4 regions of the Streptomyces sp. NPDC058620 genome follow, and region 2 is predicted to be linked to each of the others. Evidence: riboswitches for the same ligand, from Rfam matches in the RefSeq annotation. Region 2 holds a riboswitch; each other region holds the start of a gene.

Region 1 (5,176 bases), on a different contig from region 2:
CGGCACCGTGCGGCGATGCCATTTCGTCCGTGCGGAGCTCGGCAACCTCTACGACGGGAGCTACCGCCGGGCCCTGGGCCCGCGCGGCTGTCCCCTCGCCGTCTGCGACTGCCATATCGGCTATGTGCACCTGGAGACGCTGCCGCTGTACGACGTCTTCGCGGGCGGCGTGCTGGAGCGGATACCGTCCCCGGGCGCTCTCCCCCTCCCGGAGCGTGCCCTAGAGCGGCAGTAGGTCCGGGCGCTTGGCCTCGACGTGGTCGCCGGACGATTCACCGCGCAGCCGTCGCCCGATCCAGGGGACCAGGTACTCGCGGGCCCAGTGGATGTCGTCTCGCCGGTCGTCGAACGGGCGGCGCAGGGCCTGCGGCGGCCATGCCTGGTCGGGGTCGGCCGGCACGTCGAGGCCGAGGACCTGGGCGGCGCGGAGCGCGACCCTGATGTGTCCCTCGGGTGACAGATGCAGCCGGTCGTTGTCCCAGGCCCGGCGGTCCTGCACGGGCCGCAGCGACCACAGGTCGAGGACCGGGCAGTCGTAGCGGTCGGCGATGGAGCGCACATGGGCGGTGTAGGTGGCGATCTTGCCCCGGAGGTGCCGCAGCACCGGCATGTGACGGGGGTCGAAGCCGGTGGTGACCATGACGGTGCCGACCGCACCGGTCAGTTCGGCGACGGCGCGCTCGAAGCGCTCGGCCACGTCGTCGGGGTCGCTTCCCGGCCGGAGGATGTCGTTGCCGCCCGCGCAGAAGGTCACGAGGTCGGGTGCCAGCTCCTTGGCCCGCGGGACCTGTTCCTCGACGATCTGGTCGAGGAGCCGCCCGCGCACGGCGAGATTGGCGTACCGGAAACGGCCGTGCCGTGGCGCGATGACAGCTGTCTCCTCGTAGGTGACCGCGAGCTGATCCGCCAGCAGCACCGCGAAACGGTCCGCCCAGCCGACAAAGGTCCCGCCGGGGCCGGGGTCGCCGACGCCTTCGGTGAAGCTGTCGCCAATCGCCGCGTACGAACCTATGACGCTCTTGACGCCCATGACGCCCTGGACACCGCGCTGATTGAGTTTCGAATCGTCTGCCACAAGCCCTTATCCTGCACCTGCGAATGTGACCTACGCGACCGTAATACGGGGTTGACGGGTGGTGAGATAGACCACCCGGTCAGTTTTTGGTAAAGCCGGAATAAGTGGCGGCCCTCGCGGCACCGGTGAGAACGCGAGGAAGGGCGGTGCGCCGCCGCGCACCGCCCTTCCTCACTGCCGCTCGTCTCAGAGGGAGACGCCGTGCTGACGCAGGTACGAGATCGGGTCGACGTCCGAGCCGTAGCTCGGGCCGGTGCGGACCTCGAAGTGGAGGTGCGGACCGCTCGAGTTGCCGGTGGAACCGGAGAGACCGATCTGCTGGCCGCCGGTGACGGTCTCGCCGACCGACACGTTCAGCGAGGTCTGGTGGGCGTACTGGGAGTACATGCCGTCCTCGTGCTTGATGACGACCTCGTTGCCGTACGAACCGCTCCAGCCGGCCGACACCACGGTGCCGGGGCCGATGGCCCGGACGCTGGTGCCGGAGGCGGCCTGGAAGTCCGCACCCGTGTGGTAACCGCTGGACCACATGGAGCCGGAGGCGCGGTACGGCGTGGTGACGGTGGCGTCGGCCACGGGGGCCGCCCAGCCGGAGTCGGTGCTCTCCGAGGCAGCGGTGGAGGTGCTGGCGTTCGTCGAGGTGACCGACTCGGCGGAGGAGGAGGCCGAGTTGGCGGAGGTGTCCGCCTTCGGGGCCGCGGCCTTGGACGGGGCGGCCTTGGGGGCCGCGGCCTTCGGCGCGGCCGCCTTGGGGGCTGCGGCCTTCGAAGGAGCGGCCCCGGCGGAGCCGGACGCCTTGGCGCCGAGCGTGAGTTCGGTGCCGGGGAAGATCAGGCTCGGGTCGTCGCCGACGACCTCACGGTTGTCCTTGTACAGCTTCTCCCAGCCACCCTTGATCTTCTGCTCGGCGGCGATCTTCGACAGATAGTCGCCGGAGACCACGGAGTAGGTCTTCGGGGCGGCCTTGGACACTGCGGCGGGCGCGGTGTGCGCCGCGGCGACCGAGGCGGCCGTGGACTTGGCGGACGGCGCGGCCTGCTCCGCGGCGTGCGCTCCGGTGGCACCGATCAGCGGAAGGGCGAGGACGGCGCCACCGGTCCCGGCGGCGAAGATGCCACGGACGATCGGGCTGGACTTCGTACGACGGTGCTTACCCTTTGCGGGCATGGGGAATTCCTCTCCGGCGCCTACGAGGTGAGCTGTCGGGTTCGGGCTGGAGATGCCCGGTCGCGCTGGCGCGACTTCACCCCGAGCCGTTCCGGATTCCTCCGGAACGGCGGCTTACCTGGGTCCCCCGCTCCTGCCACGCGTGAGTGGGTGCGGATTCCGGGCGGCGGCAGGATTAGGCGGTCCGTCCGGATTGACGGTGACCGTAAGCGAGTAAGGACGGCCGGAACAAGCCGCGTCCGAAGCACCGGAATGCGCGATTCAATTCCGGCGCGGATTTGCGGTCACACTCCGTGGATTACGGATCTTGTCATTCCGTGCGGTACGCGGAATTCCCGCAGGGCGGGCCGCCACACACCGTCACGGATATGATCCCGCTCACCAGCCGACCGCCATCTCCCCCATAAGTAGGGCATGTTCCGCTAAATGCATCAATACGGACACGCGTTGGTCACCGTGTACGACGGAGCCTCAGCACCCTCGCGTCCAGACACCGCGTCCGCGAAAACCCACCGCGCGCCCCTGACCCCGACGAGCAGCCAGGTCCGACCCTTGCCGCCTGACTCGATCACGCCGCCCCACAGATCCACACAGTTCCGCACATCATCGACCGTGGGCGCCGCACGAGGAACGGTGCCGCACGGAACGGCAGCCTCCGGGGCAAGATGATTGCCTGGGGAATCAATGTCGTATCGTCACGACCGTGCCCTCGTCGGCGAGCAGCGCCGACACCAGACACTCCAGGAGCCACTGTGACGCAGCAGCTGCCGCAGGTCCCGCCGACGCACACCGAGCTGACCGGTGTACGCAACTTCCGTGACGTCGGGGGCCTGCCGACCACGGACGGCCGCCGGGTGCGGTTCGGCCGGCTCTACCGCAGCGGTCACCTGGCGCAGGCCACGGAGCAGGACACGGCGTTCCTCGACGGACTGGGCCTGCACACGATCTTCGACTTCCGCAACGCCGCCGACCACAAGCTCGACGGCCACGACGTGGAGCTGACAGGCGTACGCAACGTCAACATTCCGCTCTCCGACCCGGCCGACGGCGCCGAGTTCTGGCGGCTGGTCCGCGACGGCAACATCGAGCAGCTGCGCTCGATCCTCGCGGACGGCAAGGGGGCGGACCGCATGATCGCCTCGTACCGCTCGATCATCAAGGACCGCACAGGCGAGCACAGCCAGGTGCTGCACGCGCTGGCCGAGGACAGTGTCCCCGCCCTGATGCACTGCGCCGCGGGCAAGGACCGTGCGGGGCTGTCCATAGCGGTGTCACTGCTCGCCGTCGGCGTGGAGCGCGAGGCCATCGAGGCGGACTACCTGATGTCCAACGACGCCCACCGCCGGTACAAGGTGAAGCGCAGCGACACCTCCGCGGTCGGTATGTCCGACGAGGTCATGGAGCTCCTGAACCCGCTCTTCGGTGCGCGCGCCGAATACCTGGCGGCGGCCTTCAGCACCATCGAGGAGACCTGGGGCGGCACTGAGCGCTACCTCACCGAGGGGCTGAAGCTGTCCCCCGAGACCCGTGAGCGGCTGCGGGAGCGCCTCACCGAGGAGGCGTGACCAGCTCCTCGGCGTCAGCCCTTGCCGGCCACCTCGAACAGCAGATAGAGGAAGGCCGCGAAGACGTGCCCGGCGACCAGGTAGGCGACGAGCCTGATCACCACACCGCGCGGGAACTTGCGTTCCTGCGCCTCGTAGCCCTTCCGGGACCTCGGGCTGAGCGGATCGTAGTGCTCTGAATCGGACATGACAGTCCTTCCTTCGGTGTCGGGTGTCAGCGGCGGTGGAGGCCGCTGCCCAGACAGAGTTCGGCCGCCGGACTCTGCAGCAGCGTGTGGACGAAGAGCAGCTCCGCGCCGTCGCGGTCGGCGGCGGCGATCCGGTGCGGGGTGAGCGAGTCGAAGTGCGCGCTGTCTCCGGGTTCGAGGTCGTGCACGCTCTCGCCGAGACCGACCCTCAGCCGGCCCTCCAGCACGTACAGCCATTCCTCGCCGGGGTGGACGCGCACGAGATCGCCCTGGGCGCCGTACGGGACGCGGACGCGGAGCGCCTGCATGGCCCGGCCGGAGCCGCCGGCCCGGCGGTACATCCAGCCGTCGGCCTCGGCGCCCGTGAACGCTCCGCCGCGGACGATCGCGTCACGTTGGGCCGGAGCCTCCCCGAGGAGCTCGGAAACCGTCGTACCGTAGACACGGGCCAGCCCCAGCAGCATGGGCAGCGACGGCTGCCTGCGGCCGGTCTCCAGCCGGGACAGGTGGGCGGGTGAGAGCCCCGCCCGCTGGGCGGCGGTCTCCAGGGTGAGGCCACGGCTGCGGCGCAGGTCGCGCAAGCGCGGAGCGACCCCGGGCAGTTCGTCGGCCGCCCCTCCGTCAGGAGGATTCATGTCTCCATTGGGCCAGGATCCTGCCTCAGAGGCAAACTTTTTGCCTCTGAGGCAAACCTCCGCTCAGCGGTTGCCGACTGCCTGTTTCACCAGGGTCCTGCCGAAGTCCCACATCAGCCCGCCCCCGCTGTGCGCGTCGTCCATCACCGCCGTGAAGGCGCTCACGAACCGGTCCACCTCCGGCTCACCGATGACCAGCGGTGGGATCAGCTTGATCACTTCCAGGTGGTCCCCGGACACCTGCGTGAGGATCCGGTGCTTCTGCAGCAGTGGCACCACGACCATCTGCGCGAAGAGCCCCTTGCGGGCCGCCTGGAGCATGGTCCAGCGGCTGCGGAGCTTGAGGGAGGACGGCCGGCCGAACTCGATCCCGATCATCAGTCCGCGTCCGCGCACCTCGTGCAGCAGCTCGTAGCGGTCGACGAGCGCGGCCAGCCGCTCGCGCAGCAGATCACCGGTGCGGCGGGCGTTCGCCACCGTCTCCTCGTCCTCCATCACCGCGAGTACGGCGAGACCGGCCGCCATGGCCTGCGCGTTGGAACCGAA
Region 2 (5,176 bases):
GAGGCCGTCTTCGGCGGCGCCGACCACGGAGTGGAGCGCGGCGTCGAGCAGGACTACCGGCGGAGCCTGCCGCTGGACGTGGCCGAGGGACGCGACCCGGAGGTGCTGGTGGCGTACGCCATGAACGGCGCGCCGCTGCCGCCCCAGCACGGCTTTCCGGTGCGGCTGGTGGTGCCCGGCTGGTACGGCATGGCATCCGTGAAGTGGCTGCGCCGGATCACCCTCACGGCCACCCCGTTCACCGGATTCCAGCAGGCGGTGGCCTACCGCTACCGGCAGGAGGCCGAGGAGCCCGGCGAACCCGTCACCCGGATCGCTCCCCGGGCGCTGATGATCCCGCCGGGCTTCCCGGACTTCATGTCGCGGACCCGTGTCGTACGGCCCGGAGCGGTGCTCCTGGAAGGCCGCGCCTGGTCCGGGCGCGCCCCCGTCGTACGGGTCGAGGTGAGCACGGACGGCTGCCGGGCGTGGAGCGACGCCGTACTCCGCACGCCGGAGGAGAGCGACGCGCACACCTGGGCATGGCGGGGCTGGCAGGCGCACTGGACGGCGACCCCCGGCAGCCATGTGCTCGGCGTGCGCGCGACCGATGCATCGGGCAGCACCCAGCCCGTCGTGCAGCGCTGGAACCGCGGCGGTTTCGGCAGCAACCACGTCCAGCGGATCTCCGTCCTCTGCGCTCCTGAAGAGGGCTGACCGGCCTCCGGTGCGAGGAGTGGTCATGAGTACGTCTGGGATGCCGTAGAGTTGTGTTCACGACGCGGGGTGGAGCAGCTCGGTAGCTCGCTGGGCTCATAACCCAGAGGTCGCAGGTTCAAATCCTGTCCCCGCTACTGAAGGACCGGGCCCGGTACGCACACAGCGTGCCGGGCCCGAGTCGATTTCCGGGTCCGACGGACCCACAACGGCCCACTCGGCCGATGACATGGCGTGATGATCCCGCCCGCACTTGTGGACAGTGCGTGACCGGGGTGCGGAAAGCGCCTCCGCACGCTCCCTCCTTTGGCCGATGAGCAGTCGCCACGCGGCGCGGCTCCGGTCAGCCTGGGTGGGGCGCGGTACCGTCCGCAACCGTAGGCGGACCCGGGCAGGAGAACACAGGTGGGGAAGCGGGACACAGGGCGGGGCGTGACTCCAGGGGGAGTCCGTGCCCGTCGGTTCGTCCGTGTGCTGCCCGCGCTGATGATCGTGGGCGGGGCGCTCTTCGACGTCACGACACCGCCGACGTTCACGCCCGTCCCCCTCTTCGTGGCGGCTCCCCTGATCGCCGCGCCGTTCTTCTCGCGGGCCAGCACGATCCGGACGGGCGTCGCCGCGGTCCTCGTCATGGCGCTGCTGGGCCTGTTCAGCCGCACGCTCAGCCAGGTCGAGCCCATCATCGAACTGGTCACCGTGGCCACCGCCGGGCTGCTCGCCCTGTTCATCAACGGCGTCGTCCGGCGGGGCAACAAGCAGCTGGCGTCGGCCCGGGTCATCGCGGAGACCGCCATGCGGGCGGTACTGCCGAGGCCGGCCGACCGGATCGGCGGGCTCCATGTGGCCGCACGGTACGAGGCGGCCCAGGCGGACGAGTTCGTCGGCGGCGACCTGTTCGCCGTCGCGGACACCCCGTACGGGGTGCGGTTGGTGGTCGGGGACGTACGGGGCAAGGGACTTGACGCGGTCGGGGCGGTGGCGGTGGTCATCGGGGCGTTCCGGGAGGCCGCCGAGCAGGAACGCTCGCTGGAGGGTGTGGCGCAGCGCCTGGAGCGGGCGCTGGCGCGGGACGGGACGCGCCGCGGCGGGCTCGACGCGATGGAAGGGTTCATCACGGCCGCGCTGGCCGAGATCCCGCCCGGGGCCGGTCTGGTGCGGCTCGTCAACAGGGGGCACCCCGAGCCGATCCTGCTGCACGCCGACGGAAAGCTTGACGTGCTCGCGTCCGCCTCGCCCGCGCTGCCGCTCGGGATGGATCTGGGTGTGTGGCCGGACCGGTCGGACGAGTGGGCGCTGCCCGCGGGGACGACGCTCCTGATGTTCACGGACGGCCTCTCCGAGGCGCGGGACGCGGCGGGGGCCTTCTACGATCCGGCGGCCCGGTTGCGGGGGCGGATCTTCCCCGGGCCCGAGGAGCTGTTGTCCGCGCTCACCGATGACGTGCGCCTGCACACGGGCGGCCGGTCCACGGACGACATGGCGCTGCTCGCGGTCGGCCGGCCGGCGGAGGGGCAGCCGGAGCGGCGGAGGACCGTGAAGATCGTGGGCCGGGGGCCCGGGGGACCGGAATGAGCCAGTGGCTGACGGGCCGTCGGCGGTCCGACGCGACCGGCGCTGTGGAGCGGGGCCACCGTACGTAACCGAAGCGTGGCCCTCCGCATAACATTTGACGCAACGTCAGAAATGAAATGACGGGTGAGGGGTGTTCAACTCGCCCGATTGCACCCGGTTGTATCCCGTTAAGTCCAGGCCAAAGTCACGAACGATCACTCGGAACAGCTTGGAATAGAACCCGTCTGTCTATTAACGTTCGATAACGCAGCGCGGTTGTCCCAGTCGTCGTAAGAGGCGGCACCGTGCGCGTGCGCTGAATTCCGCAAGGAAACCGGGGACCCACCTACATGGGGTGAATCGAGCCACCTGTGTCTCGCGAGAGGCAGAGCGGCCCGTAGGAGACCTTCCTGCTCCGAACCCGTCAGCTAACCCGGTAGGCGAGAAGGAAGGAAAGGAGTGCGCCCACGTGGCGTCCAACAAGCCTGCCCCCGAGGCCCCGTCACCCTTCGGTACCGACACGCTCGGTGCCCAGGACAGGACCTGGGAGGAATGGAACCCCACTGCGGAGTCCATCCGTCCCGTTCGCGGCAGGCATCGCGTAGCCAAGCAGCGCGGTCTCGCTCGTAGTTCCACCGTCCTCGGGGTCGGCGTCATCGCGGCAGTCGGTGCGGGCGGCATGGCCACCGCTCAGGGCAAGCCGCCGGTCTCCATATCTCTTCCCGATTCCATCGCGGACAATCTGCCCGACGCCAAGTCCCTTCCCGGCGTCGGCTCTTTGATGTCCGACGGCCCCGACGCGAAGGACACCGCCACGGTGGCCGCGTCGTCCCCGCTCACCACCGCCGGCATCACCACCGCCGAGGCCGAGCAGGGTACGACGGACGCCGGAGAGGCGCTGCGCACCCGCATCCTCCAGCAGGCCGAGCAGCAGCAGGCCAGCGCGGACGCCGAGGCCAGGGCCGCCCAGGAGAGGGCGGCCGCCGAGAAGGCCGCCGCCGAGGCCGTGGCCCAGCAGGGCGAGGCCGAGGCCAAGGCCGCCGCCGAGAAGAAGGCGGCCGAAGAGGCCGCCGCGCGCAAGGCGGAGGCCGAGAGGCTCGCCAAGCTGGCCGCCAGCTTCACCCTGCCGGTCTCCTCGTACACGATCACCGCGACGTTCGGCCAGGCCGGCAGCATGTGGTCCTCCGGCCAGCACACCGGCCTCGACTTCGCGACGCAGGCGGGCGCACCGATCAAGGCCGTACACGGCGGGACCGTCAGATCAGCCGGCTGGCACACGTCGTACGGCTACCACACCGTCATCGAGCTCGACGACGGTACCGAGGTCACGTACAGCCACCAGTCCTCGTTGAACGTCTCCGCGGGTCAGAGGGTCAACACCGGCGACATCATCGGCCGCGCCGGCTCCACCGGCAACTCGAGCGGGGTGCACCTCCACCTGGAGGTCCACACCGCGGGCGGCTCGGGCATCGACCCGATGAGCTGGCTCCGCAGCAAGGGCCTCACGCTCTGAGGTCCGGCAGTTGAGACACCGCGTCCCGTAACCGGACGCACCTGAACCCCGGCAGCCCTGACGCACACCCCCCGACGTCAGGGCTGCCGGTTTGCCGTTTCTCGGGGCGCGGTCGTGCCGGGAAACGGAATAGCGCGGTTCGGTGACGGGGTTGAACCACCCATGACCTCACTCCGTACGCTCGGCTCCTCCGGCCTCCAGGTCTTCCCCCTCGCCCTCGGCGGCAACGTCTTCGGCTGGACGGCCGACGAGGCGCAGTCCTTCGCCGTACTGGACGCCTACGCCGCGGCAGGCGGCAACTTCATCGACACCGCCGACTCCTACTCGGCCTGGGCACCGGGCAACGAGGGCGGTGAATCGGAGACCGTCGTCGGCAAGTGGCTCGCCTCGCGCGGCAACCGCTCCGAGACCGTCGTCGCCACGAAGGTCGGCGCCCACCCCTCGTACAAGGGTCTCTCCGGCGCGACCATCAAGGGCGCGGCCGAGGAATCGCTGCGCCGGCTCGGCACCGACCACATCGACCTCTACTACACGCACTTCGACGACGAGACCGTCCCCGTCGAGGAGATCATCACCGCCCTCGACCAGCTGGTGAAGGACGGCAAGGTGCGCGAGATCGCCGCGTCCAACATCAGCCCCGAGCGGCTGCGGGCCTCGCTGGAGTTCTCCGAGCGCGAGGGCCTGGCCCGTTACGTCGCCCTGCAGCCGCACTACAACCTCGTCTCACGTGACACCTACGAGGGCGGGCTCCAGGACACGGCCGCCGCCGCCGGTCTCGCCGCCGTCCCGTACTTCGCCCTGGCCTCGGGCTTCCTCACCGGCAAGTACCGCGCGGGTGCGACGGTCGACAGTCCGCGGGCCGACAGGGCCGGCCAGCACCTGGAGTCGGAACGCGGGCAGAAGGTTCTCGCCGCGCTCGACAGGATCGCGACGGAGCGCGGCGCCGAGATCGCCACCGTCGCCCTGGCGTGGCTGGCGTCCCGTCCCACGGTCGTGGCTCCGATCGCTTCGGCCCGTACGGTCGAGCAGGTGCCGGCACTGGTCGCGGTCGCCGGGCTGCGGCTGACCGAGCAGGAGCAGGCGGCGCTGACGGACGCCTCGGCCTGACGCGTGCGGCGCGGACGACGCGCCGCACGCGCTCAATGAGCCCGACGGTGACGTGCGTCGTACGGGTGCGGGCGGTACGGCGGCGGCTGGAAAGGGGGCTGCTGGTACGGCGGTTGTTGGTACGGGGGTCCGGCGGGCGGAGTCGCCCGGTTGAGGTACGGGTTGTAGCCGCCGTACCACCGGTGCGGGGCCGGCAGCGGCGCAGGCCGCCGGGGCCCGAGCCGGCCGGCCGCGTACGTGAGCGCCGGGCCCGCGACCTCCCTGCGCTCCCACAGGTGGTGCAGCAGCTCCTGCTCCCGTACGGCGAAG
Region 3 (5,176 bases), on a different contig from region 2:
GGTGCGCGATGGCGCGCAGCCCGCGCGGCGGGCGCCCGAGCTGCTGCTCGAACGCGGCGATGTCCGCGTCGGTGGGCGTGGTGGATTCGGTCTGCGGAGGGGGGGTTTCCATGCCTGCCTTGGTTCTGCTCGAAGGTGCTTCTCAAATGATGCGGGTGGCGCGGGTGGTGCGGGTCGGTCGCGTGCTGCCGGTCAGTCGCGGTCGGCGGTGTCCACGCCGTCCCAGAGGTTCGAGTGCCAGGCGCGGTCCGTCGTGCCCGGCTCCCCGCGGCGGTCCTCGGCCGCGTCGGGATCGATCACGGTGAAACCGGTCTCCCCCGGGAGTACGTAGTGAAGGTGCTCGCGGGCCAGCCGCCGGATGTACGCGTCGTCCTTCAGCCGCGCCTTCTCGTCGCGCAGTTCCTCGGTCCGCCGGCGTGCGTCCTGCGACAGGCGCTCCTGGTCGGCGATCTCCTCGCGCTGGGAGACGTACTGCCGCACCGGGTACGCGAGCGCGACCACGAGGGAGCAGACGACCAGGGCGAGGAACGCGGCGCGGCCGGTGAGCCGGGAGCGGCGGGCCTGGCGCCGGTTCTGGGACCGGTAGACGCGGGCCGCGGTCTGCTCACCGAGCAGTCGCAGCCTGGTCGCGGTGGAGAACCGGTCGCGGTCCTTCCCGGCCATCTCTCACGCCTCCCCATTACACACGTCGGTCCCCGCACACGGTACGGGACCGAGTGCGGGGACGGACGGAGGCTGGTGACTTCGGCCCGCGAAGGGCCGGTGGTCAGCCCCGGGAGCCGGTGATCAGCCCTTGAAGCGCGGGAACGCCGAACGGCCCGCGTACACCGCGGCGTCGTCGAGGATCTCCTCGATGCGCAGCAGCTGGTTGTACTTGGCGACGCGGTCCGAGCGGGCCGGGGCGCCGGTCTTGATCTGACCGCAGTTCACGGCGACGGCGAGGTCGGCGATCGTGACGTCCTCGGTCTCACCGGAGCGGTGCGACATCATGCACTTGAAGCCGTTGCGCTGGGCCATCTCGACGGCGTCCAGGGTCTCGGTCAGCGAACCGATCTGGTTGACCTTCACGAGCAGGGCGTTCGCGGAGCCCTCCTCGATGCCGCGGGCCAGGCGCTCCGGGTTGGTGACGAAGAGGTCGTCACCGACGATCTGCACCTTGGAGCCGAGCTTCTCGGTGATGACCTTCCAGCCGGCCCAGTCGTCCTCGTACAGCGGGTCCTCGATGGAGATGAGCGGGTACGCGGAGACGAGCTCCTCGTAGTACTCGGTCATCTCGGCGGCCGAGCGGGACTTGCCCTCGAACTCGTACGAGCCGTCCTTGTAGAACTCGGACGCGGCGACGTCGAGCGCGAGGCCGATGTCGCGGCCCGGGACGTAACCGGCTTCCTTGATGGCTTCGACGATGAGGTCCAGGGCGGCGCGGTTGGACTCCAGGTTCGGGGCGAAGCCGCCCTCGTCACCGAGACCGGTGGACAGGCCCTTGGTCTTCAGGACCTTCTTCAGCGTGTGGTAGACCTCCGCACCCCAGCGCAGGGCCTCGGAGAAGGACTCCGCACCGATCGGCGCGATCATGAACTCCTGGATGTCCACGTTGGAGTCGGCGTGCGAGCCGCCGTTCAGGATGTTCATCATCGGAACGGGCAGCAGGTGCGCGTTCGGGCCGCCGAGGTAGCGGAAGAGCGGCAGGTCGGACGCCTCGGAGGCGGCGTGCGCCACGGCGAGCGAAACGCCGAGGATGGCGTTGGCGCCGAGCGAGCCCTTGTTCTCGGTGGCGTCCAGGTCGAACATCGCCTGGTCGATGAGGCGCTGCTCGGTGGCGTCGTACCCGACGAGCTCCGGGCCGATCTGCTCGATGACGGCGAGGACGGCCTTCTCCACGCCCTTGCCCATGTAGCGGTTGGGGTCTCCGTCGCGAAGCTCGATGGCCTCGAACGCACCGGTGGAGGCGCCGGACGGAACAGCAGCACGTCCCGTGCTGCCGTCGTCGAGGCCAACCTCGACCTCGACCGTGGGGTTGCCCCGGGAGTCGAGGATTTCCCTGGCTACGACGACGTCGATGGACGGCACGAGGCATCTCCTTCTGGGATATGACACTGGTTGTGCAGGGTCACTGTGGTCACTGTGGCCTTGCGGCATGAGCCTATCCGGCCGGGCCCCATCGGCCAGCCGGGCGCCCGTCCCCTGGGACGAAAAAGGACCCAAGGGCATGCATTAACGGGCAAAGGTCCAGAAATCTACTGACCAGTAACTACAACACTTGAACGATCAGCGCTCCCGGGACCGTGCGAGCCGGACCCGTTCGGCGGTACGCCCGCGGCCGGAATGACCCCGACCCGGCGCGCACGGGGGAGAGCGCACCGGGTCGGGGAGCAGAGCGGGAGGGATGCCGCCGGACACCCTCCCGGGGGGGGAGGAGAGTCCCAGGTACTACTTCGTCAGGTGGAGCTGCTGGCCCGGGAAGATCAGGTCGGCGTCCTTGACGATGTCGTCGTTCAGCTTGAACAGCTTCTCCCAGCCGCCCTTGACGTCGTGCTTCGCGGCGATCTTGCCGAGGGTGTCGCCGGTCTTCACCTTGTACTCGCCGTCACCCTTCTCGACCTTCTCGCCGGTCGGGGTGGTGACGGTCTTCGGCGCCTCGGCCTTCGGGGCGGTGCGCTGCTCGCTGCGCGTGGTGGGCTGCTCGGCCGCACGCTCGGGGGCCTGCTGCTGCGGCTGCTCGTCGCCGCCGGCCTGCGCGGAGCCGGTGTCGACACCCGGGTCCACACCGTCGTTGGTCAGGTTGCCGGCGCCGGCACAGGCCCAGGCACCCGGGCCCTGCATGTCGAGGAGCTTCTCGGCGGTGGCGATCTGCTGCGACTTGGTGGCCAGGTCGGCGCGGGACGCGTACTGCGTACCGCCGGCGGCGGCCCAGCTGGACTGCGAGAACTGCAGACCGCCGTAGTAGCCGTTGCCGGTGTTGATGGACCAGTTGCCACCGGACTCGCACTGGGCGACGGCGTCCCACGTGGCGACGGAGGCGGCGGAGGCGCCGGTCGCACCCATCAGCGGGACGGCGACGGCGGCACCGGCGACACCGGCGAGCGTGACGACACGGGCGGCCTTGGACGGGCGGCGGTGCTTGGCCTTGCTGGAAAACAGCATGGAGCTTCTCCTCACCGACGCCTACGAGGTGAGCTGTCGGGTTCGGGCCAAGTGAGTTGCCCGGTCGCACGTCCTAGCGCGCGACTTCACCCCAAGCCGGTCCTGAGTCGTCTCCCGACGATCGGGCCCGGCGCTTACCTGGGTCCCCCGCTCCTGCCTACGGCGCTTTACGCGTCTGTTCCCTTCGACCGACGGCAGGATTCGGCGTGACGGTCGACGGGGCCCGCGGTGCGAGCGGTTCCGACCGTAAACATAGGCAACCCCGACATTCAAAGAGGGACATACCGGCCATTCGTCCCTTACTTGCCCCGGATGGATGAACGTTTTCGCAGGTCGGAGGGGGCGTGGACGCACCACCCGGACGCGACGCGACAGTTGAAGCAAAGAGACCCATGTCTCACTTACGTATAAGTGGACATAGGCCCCTGAACTGCCCTCGATTTTAGGGCGTTTTCCCGAATTGGATCAGTTGCGCTTGGAGCCATCCGTGGCGTCCGTCAGCCCCAGATCGAGGTTCTGGCCGGGAAGGATGAGGTCCGGGTCGGAGCCGAGCTCGTTCTTGTTGGCCTCGTACAGCTCGGTCCAGCCGCCGGGAACCTTCTGTGCGTCAGCAATCGCCCAGAGGTTGTCGCCGGGCCGGACGGTGTAGCCCTCGTCAGGGAGCGCCGCACCCGTGTCGCGCGCCTGGCCGTCACCGCGCGAGGCGTGCCGGCCGGAGTCACGCGCGCTGTCCCGGTCCGCGTCCGGAGTCGCCTCGGGGGCCGGCGTGCCGCGGTGCTTGCCGCCGCTCCGGTCCGCGACGGCCGGAGCGTCGGACGCCTCGGGAGACGGCGTGGTGGAGGGCGGCGCCGTCGCGCCCGAGCCCTCGGAATCGGCCGCCTCACCGGTCACGCCGTTCTTGTCGGACTCGACCGCTGCGTCCGACTCGCCGGACTCGCCGGACTCGCCGGACTTATCGACCTTGTCCTGCTTGTTCGTTTCGTCCTTCGCGTCGTCCGACGGAGTGCCGGACGGCAGCAGCGAGTCCGACGGGTCGGCGGAGGGCACGCCGCCCGGGTCTACGCCCGGCAGGGTCCCGTCCAGCGCGAGCCCGGAGATCACCGCGCAGCTCGGCCACGCCTGCGGCCCCTCGTCCTTCAGGACCTTCTCCGCGACGGCTATCTGCTGCGAGCGGCTGGCGAGGTCGGCGCGGGGCGCGTACGCCGAGCCGCCGTACGCCGACCAGGTGTCCTGGGAGAACTGCAGGCCGCCGTAGTAGCCGTTGCCCAGGTCCGCACTCCACATGCCGCCGCTCTCGCACTCGGCGACCCGGTCCCAGGTCGAGGCGTCTGCGGCGTGCGCACCGGTCGCGCCGAGCAGCGGGATGGCGATGGCCGATCCCGTCACGCCTGCGGCGACGACGATGGCGGGTGCCTGGCGAGGGCGGCGGTGTCTGCCGTTCGCGGAGCCCATGGGATTGCCTTCCGTGTGACTGACATGTGACTGCTGTGATGAACGGTGAACCTAGCGGGACTCGAACGTGTGTCACAAGTCGATGCAGCGGAGATCACGTGAAAGTCACGGTATTGACAGAGTGTCACCTTGCGCGGCGCGCGGGCCGGGTGCGAACTCCACCGGAAGGGTGCGCAGTCCGCGCATGATCAGCCCGCCGCGCCACCGCAAATCGGCAGGTTCCACCGCAAGGCGCAGGTCAGGAAGGCGCCTGAGCAGCGTTGCCAGTGCGGTCTGTCCTTCCAGCCGGGCGAGCGGGGCCCCCAGGCAGTAGTGGATGCCGTGCCCGTATCCCACGTGCTGATTGTCACTCCGCGCGAGGTCCAGCGTGTCCGGATCGCGGAATCGCTCCGGGTCCCGGTCGGCGGCCGCGAGGACGACCAGTACGGGGTCCCCGGCGGCGATGTCCTGTCCGCCGAGGGTGACGGGCTCCGTGGCGTACCGCCAGGTGGCGAGCTCCACCGGGCCGTCGTACCGCAGCAGTTCCTCCAGGCCGGTGGCCAGGAGGTCCGTCTCCCCCGCGGCGAGCGAGCGCTGGAGCCGT
Region 4 (5,176 bases), on a different contig from region 2:
AGGTCAAGGGGAACGGGCACTTCGAGCTCGTACAGGGAGCCGGTGGTTCGCTGAACGGCACGACCAGCTTCGAGCGGACCAACTACTTCGAGGTCATGCCCACGCACCAGCTGGAGCTCGCGCTCTGGCTGGAGGCCGACCGCATGGGCTCGCTCCTCGCCGCGCTCGACGAGGAGTCCATGGAGAACCAGCGCGACGTCGTGAAGAACGAACGTCGCCAGCGCTACGACAACGTTCCGTACGGCACGGCCTTCGAGAAGCTGACGGCCCTCGCCTACCCGGAGGGCCACCCGTACCACCACACCCCGATCGGCTCGATGGCCGACCTGGACGCCGCGACCCTGGAGGACGCCCGTACGTTCTTCCGTACGTACTACGCGCCCAACAACGCGGTGCTCTCGGTGGTCGGTGACATCGACCCCGAGGAGACGCTCGCCTGGGTCCAGAAGTACTTCGGGTCCATCCCGGCGCACGACGGCAAGCAGCCGCCGCGTGACGGGACGCTGCCTGGCATCATCGGTGAGCAGCTGCGCGAAGTGGTTCACGCGGAGGTCCCGGCGCGCGCGCTGATGGCCGCCTACCGGCTGCCGCACGACGGCACCCGCGAGTGCGACGCCGCGGACCTGGCGCTGACCGTACTCGGCGGCGGCGAGTCCTCCCGGCTGCACAACCGGCTGGTCCGCCGCGACCGTACGGCGGTGGCCGCCGGGTTCGGGCTGCTGAGGCTGTCCGGGGCGCCCTCGCTCGGCTGGCTGGACGTCAAGACGTCCGGCGGCGTCGAGGTGCCGGAGATCGAGGCCGCGGTCGACGAGGAACTGGCCAGGTTCGCCGCCGAGGGCCCCACGCCCGAGGAAATGGAGCGGGCCCAGGCGCAGTTGGAGCGCGAGTGGCTGGACCGGCTCGGTACGGTCGAGGGCCGCGCTGACGAACTGTGCCGGTACGCCGTGCTGTTCGGCGACCCGCAGCTGGCCCTGACGGCCGTGGAGCGGGTTCTCGACGTCACCGCGGAGGAGGTCCAGGCGGCCGCCAAGGCATGCCTGCGCCCCGACAACCGCGCGGTCCTGGTCTACGAACCGATCGAAGCGCCGGCCGACGCCGAGGCCGACGACGCCACCGAAGCCGGTACCGGCACGCACGAAGGGGCGGAGCAGTGAGCGACGCCGCTGTGACTGGAGTAGCGATGGAGTACCACCCGCAGCCGACCGCGGGCGTGGCCAGGCCCTGGGCCTTCCCCGCGCCCGAGCGCGGCTCCCTGCCCAACGGCCTCACCGTGCTGCGCTGCCACCGCCCCGGGCAGCAGGTGGTCGCGGTGGAGATCTTCCTGGACGCGCCGCTGGACGCGGAGCCCGAGGGCCTCGACGGCGTGGCCACGATCATGGCGCGCGCCCTGTCCGAGGGCACGGACAAGCGCTCCGCCGAGGAGTTCGCCGCGGAGCTGGAACGCTGCGGTGCGACCCTCGACGCGCACGCCGACCACCCCGGTGTCCGGGTCTCCCTGGAGGTCCCGGTCTCCCGGCTGGCCAAGGCGCTCGGGCTGATCGCCGAAGCGCTGCGGGCGCCCGCCTTCTCAGAGAGCGAGATCGAGCGTCTCGTGGGCAACCGCCTCGACGAGATCCCGCACGAGCAGGCCAACCCCGGCCGCCGGGCGGCCAAGCAGCTCTCCAAGGAGCTGTTCCCCGCCACGGCGCGGATGTCGCGTCCGCGCCAGGGCACCGAGGAGACGGTGGGCCGGATCGACGCCACGGCCGTGCGTGCCTTCTACGACGCGCACATCCGTCCGTCCACCGCGACGCTGGTCATCGTCGGCGACCTCACCGGGGTCGACGTGGACGCGCTCCTCGCCGACACCGTCGGTGACTGGTCGGGCAACTCCGCCGAGCCCCGCCCGGTCCCGCCCATCACCGCCGACGACCGCGGCCGCGTGGTGATCGTGGACCGTCCCGGCGCTGTGCAGACGCAGCTGCTGATCGGCCGCATCGGCGCCGACCGGCACGACAGTGTCTGGCCGGCCCAGGTCCTCGGCACGTACTGCCTGGGTGGCACCCTCACCTCGCGGCTGGACCGCGTGCTGCGCGAGGAGAAGGGCTACACCTACGGCGTACGCGCCTTCGCGCAGGTAATGCGCTCCACGGCTCCCGGCTCCTCCTCCGGGCGCACCGGGGCGGCGATGCTCGCCATCAGCGGCTCGGTGGACACGGAGTCCACGGGACCGGCGCTGGACGATCTCTGGAAGGTGCTGCGGACCCTGGCGGCCGACGGGCTGACCGACGCCGAGCGCGAGACGGCCGTGCAGAACCTCGTGGGCGTCGCCCCGCTGAAGTTCGAGACGGCGGCCTCCGTGGCGGCCACCCTCGCCGACCAGGTCGAGCAGCACCTCCCGGACGACTTCCAGGCGCAGCTGTACGCGCGCCTGGCCGAGACGGGCACGGTCGAGGCGACGGCCGCCGTGGTCAACGCCTTCCCCGTGGACCGGCTGGTCACGGTGCTCGTCGGTGACGCCTCCCAGATCGCGGACCCCGTCCGCGCCCTGGGTATCGGCGAGGTGTCGGTCGTCAGCGGCTGACGGGCGGTCCGTTCTCCGACGGAGGCGCAAAGAGCACAAAAGGGACCCCGGTGGGCAACTCGCCACCGGGGTCCCTGCTTTTTGTCCGATTTTGATACAAGGGCTCCCCATCTGCCCTGTGGGATGTACGACAAATCAGGCTGTCCGTTTGGTGATTGAAAGTTGCCCCGTTTAGCGTCGGCTCCGCTGTCCGTCATGCGTATGCCGCGTCCGTGGCGCCGGGCAGCCATCGCCGAGTCCCCGTCAGGCGCGAGCCTGGGGAGCCGGGGACCCACGAAGTCCCTGGGGTGAATCGGACGTCTGCGCTCTCAGGGGCGGAGAAGTCCGTAGGAGACCTTCCTGCTCCGAACCCGTCAGCTAACCCGGTAGGCGAGAAGGAAGGAAAGGATCAGCCCCTCCATGGCGTTCACCCGTGCCACCGGGAAGCACCGTGCCCCGAGCCGTCTGACGCGCAAGAGCGCTCAGGTCGCCGGCATCGCGGCTCTGGCCACCACCGGCGTCATCGGCGGGATGGCCTCTCCGGCCCTCGCCGCGGACGAGGCCCGCACCGTCAGCGACACCGGCCTGACCCAGGTCGTCGCCATCGGCGGCACCCTCGCCGACCAGATCGCCGCCCAGGCGAAGGTCCAGGAGCAGCAGGCCGAGGCCGCCGCGAAGGCCAAGGCGAAGGCGGAAGCCAGGGCGAAGGCCAAGGCCGAGGCCGAGCGCGAGGCGAAGGCCCGTGCCGCGGAGGCCCGCGAGGCCGAGGCCCGCGCCGCCCGCGCGGCCGAGCGCGAGCGGCTGAACTCGTTCCACCTGCCGGTCGCCGGCTCCTACGTCACCACCGGCTACAAGTCCGGCGGCTCCCTCTGGTCCTCCGGCAGCCACTCGGGTGTCGACTTCCGCGCCGCTTCCGGCTCCTCCGTCGTCGCCGTCGGCGCCGGTACGGTCGTCGAGGCCGGCTGGGGCGGTGCCTACGGCAACAACATCGTGCTCCGGATGGCGGACGGCACGTACACCCAGTACGGCCACCTCTCCTCGATCGGCGTCTCCGTCGGCCAGGGCGTCACCTCCGGGCAGCAGATAGGCATCTCCGGCTCGACCGGCAACTCCACCGGGCCGCACCTCCACTTCGAGGCCCGGACCACCCCCGAGTACGGCTCCGACATGGACCCTGTCGCGTACCTGCGCGCGCACGGCGTGAACGTCTGACCCACGCGCCGCACCCCCGCACTTCCCGAAGGCCCCGGCTCCCGCCGGGGCCTTCGGCGTATCGCCCGGACGCTGTTCGCCGAAGCCTTCCGTGGCCAGAAGATATACCTGGATTCCACTCTGCCGTCGGAAATTCGGGCTCATTGCAATAGAGTCGCAGAACAGGCGTCGATCGGCCGCGTTTCGCGGGGATTAAGGCGGAGGTTCGGACATGCGCATTCCCGCGCATTCGGTATGCACGGCAATCCGTGACGACATCGTCTCCGGTGTCTTCGATCGCGGCAGCCGCCTCACCGAGGAGTTGCTCGCGCGTCGTTACGGGGTCTCGCGCGTCCCGGTGCGCGAGGCGCTGCGCACGCTGGAGTCCGAGGGCTTCGTCGTCACGCGCCGGCATGCCGGCGCGTGCGTGGCCGAGCCCACCGAGCAGGAGGCCGCCGACCTCCTGGAGGTCCGGATGCTCCTGGAGCCGCTCGGCGCGGCGCGCGCCGCTCAGCGGCGCACCGATGCGCACCTCAAGGTGCTGCGCGGCCTGGTCAGGCTGGGGCAGGAGCGGGTGCGGCGGGGCGAGGGCGAGGATCTGCGCGCACTGGGCGGCTGGTTCCACGAGACGCTCGCGCAGGCTTCGGGCAGCCCCGGGCTGATCGCGCTGCTCACCCAGCTACGGCACAAGATCGCCTGGATGTACGCGGTCGAGCAGCCCGCACGGCCCGCGGAGTCCTGGGCCGAGCACGGTGCGCTCGTGGACGCGGTCGCCCGTGGTGACGCGGACCGGGCCAGGGCGCTGGCCGTCCAGCACGCCGAGCGGGCGATCGCGGCCCATCGGCTGCGCCGCCCGGACCGGCCGGGGCGAAGCCCCCTGCCGCCCCGGGTGAGCACTTCGCAACATGTCGTAAACATCGCGGGCGTCCGACATTAACAATTGCGCCGTATACAAAGAAGGTAATTCAGCGGGGCTTTCTTTGTGCTGCTCGAATTCGAGCCCGCCGGTGCGTTTCCGGAAACGGAGAAGTCGCGGCATCCGCAGAGGGATGCCGCGACTTCGTCGCAGAATTGATTCCGGTCGGATTCGACTGGGATCAGACCGTCTCCGGAAGCTCCTCGAGCCCCTCGGCGACCAGCTTGGCCAGGCGGTCCAGAGCGGCTTCGGCGTTGTCCGCCTCGGACGCGAGCACGATCTCCTCGCCGCCGGTGGCGCCCAGGCCGAGAACCGCGAGCATCGACGCCGCGTTCACCGGGTTGCCGTCGGCCCTGGCGATCGTCACAGGGACGCCGGAGGCCGTGGCGGCACGGACGAAGATGGAAGCGGGGCGGGCGTGCAGGCCCTCGGCCCAACCGACGTTGACGCGGCGCTCAGCCATGGTTCTGCCCTTCACGAATCAATGGTTGTCTAGACCAGTCTCTCATGCAGTGCGCACTGCTGTG

What was found. Region 2 has a riboswitch for cyclic di-AMP ahead of ACFWSK_RS27095 (M23 family metallopeptidase). Riboswitches for the same ligand answer to the same signal wherever they lie in the genome.
Region 1: linked by a shared signal. The riboswitch ahead of ACFWSK_RS05840 (peptidoglycan DD-metalloendopeptidase family protein) and the one ahead of ACFWSK_RS27095 (M23 family metallopeptidase) in region 2 are both predicted to bind cyclic di-AMP.
Region 3: linked by a shared signal. The riboswitch ahead of ACFWSK_RS12380 (transglycosylase family protein) and the one ahead of ACFWSK_RS27095 (M23 family metallopeptidase) in region 2 are both predicted to bind cyclic di-AMP.
Region 4: linked by a shared signal. The riboswitch ahead of ACFWSK_RS24970 (M23 family metallopeptidase) and the one ahead of ACFWSK_RS27095 (M23 family metallopeptidase) in region 2 are both predicted to bind cyclic di-AMP.

What each region holds. Positions count from the first base shown of each region.
Region 1 covers NZ_JBHXQO010000003.1:231,145-236,320, forward strand. Annotated here, with positions in the region: gene ACFWSK_RS05830 (STM4011 family radical SAM protein) at 1-235, shown strand, start outside; gene ACFWSK_RS05835 (SGNH/GDSL hydrolase family protein) at 221-1,075, opposite strand; gene ACFWSK_RS05840 (peptidoglycan DD-metalloendopeptidase family protein) at 1,262-2,242, opposite strand; cyclic di-AMP (ydaO/yuaA leader) riboswitch at 2,247-2,405, opposite strand; gene ACFWSK_RS05845 (tyrosine-protein phosphatase) at 2,995-3,807, shown strand; gene ACFWSK_RS05850 (DUF6126 family protein) at 3,822-3,995, opposite strand; gene ACFWSK_RS05855 (helix-turn-helix domain-containing protein) at 4,022-4,630, opposite strand; gene ACFWSK_RS05860 (aspartate aminotransferase family protein) at 4,694-5,176, opposite strand, start outside.
Region 2 covers NZ_JBHXQO010000037.1:17,691-22,866, reverse strand. Annotated here, with positions in the region: gene ACFWSK_RS27110 (sulfite oxidase) at 1-696, shown strand, start outside; tRNA gene ACFWSK_RS27105 (tRNA-Met) at 760-833, shown strand; gene ACFWSK_RS27100 (PP2C family protein-serine/threonine phosphatase) at 1,183-2,268, shown strand; cyclic di-AMP (ydaO/yuaA leader) riboswitch at 2,552-2,705, shown strand; gene ACFWSK_RS27095 (M23 family metallopeptidase) at 2,717-3,760, shown strand; gene ACFWSK_RS27090 (aldo/keto reductase) at 3,923-4,867, shown strand; gene ACFWSK_RS27085 (PrsW family intramembrane metalloprotease) at 4,900-5,176, opposite strand, start outside.
Region 3 covers NZ_JBHXQO010000009.1:122,612-127,787, reverse strand. Annotated here, with positions in the region: gene ACFWSK_RS12395 (DUF501 domain-containing protein) at 1-112, opposite strand, end outside; gene ACFWSK_RS12390 (septum formation initiator family protein) at 193-663, opposite strand; gene eno (phosphopyruvate hydratase) at 787-2,067, opposite strand; gene ACFWSK_RS12380 (transglycosylase family protein) at 2,428-3,141, opposite strand; cyclic di-AMP (ydaO/yuaA leader) riboswitch at 3,145-3,316, opposite strand; gene ACFWSK_RS12375 (transglycosylase family protein) at 3,607-4,593, opposite strand; gene ACFWSK_RS12370 (cytochrome P450) at 4,699-5,176, opposite strand, start outside.
Region 4 covers NZ_JBHXQO010000031.1:43,814-48,989, reverse strand. Annotated here, with positions in the region: gene ACFWSK_RS24980 (M16 family metallopeptidase) at 1-1,154, shown strand, start outside; gene ACFWSK_RS24975 (M16 family metallopeptidase) at 1,181-2,563, shown strand; cyclic di-AMP (ydaO/yuaA leader) riboswitch at 2,784-2,950, shown strand; gene ACFWSK_RS24970 (M23 family metallopeptidase) at 2,963-3,754, shown strand; gene ACFWSK_RS24965 (GntR family transcriptional regulator) at 3,966-4,670, shown strand; gene ACFWSK_RS24960 (HPr family phosphocarrier protein) at 4,831-5,112, opposite strand.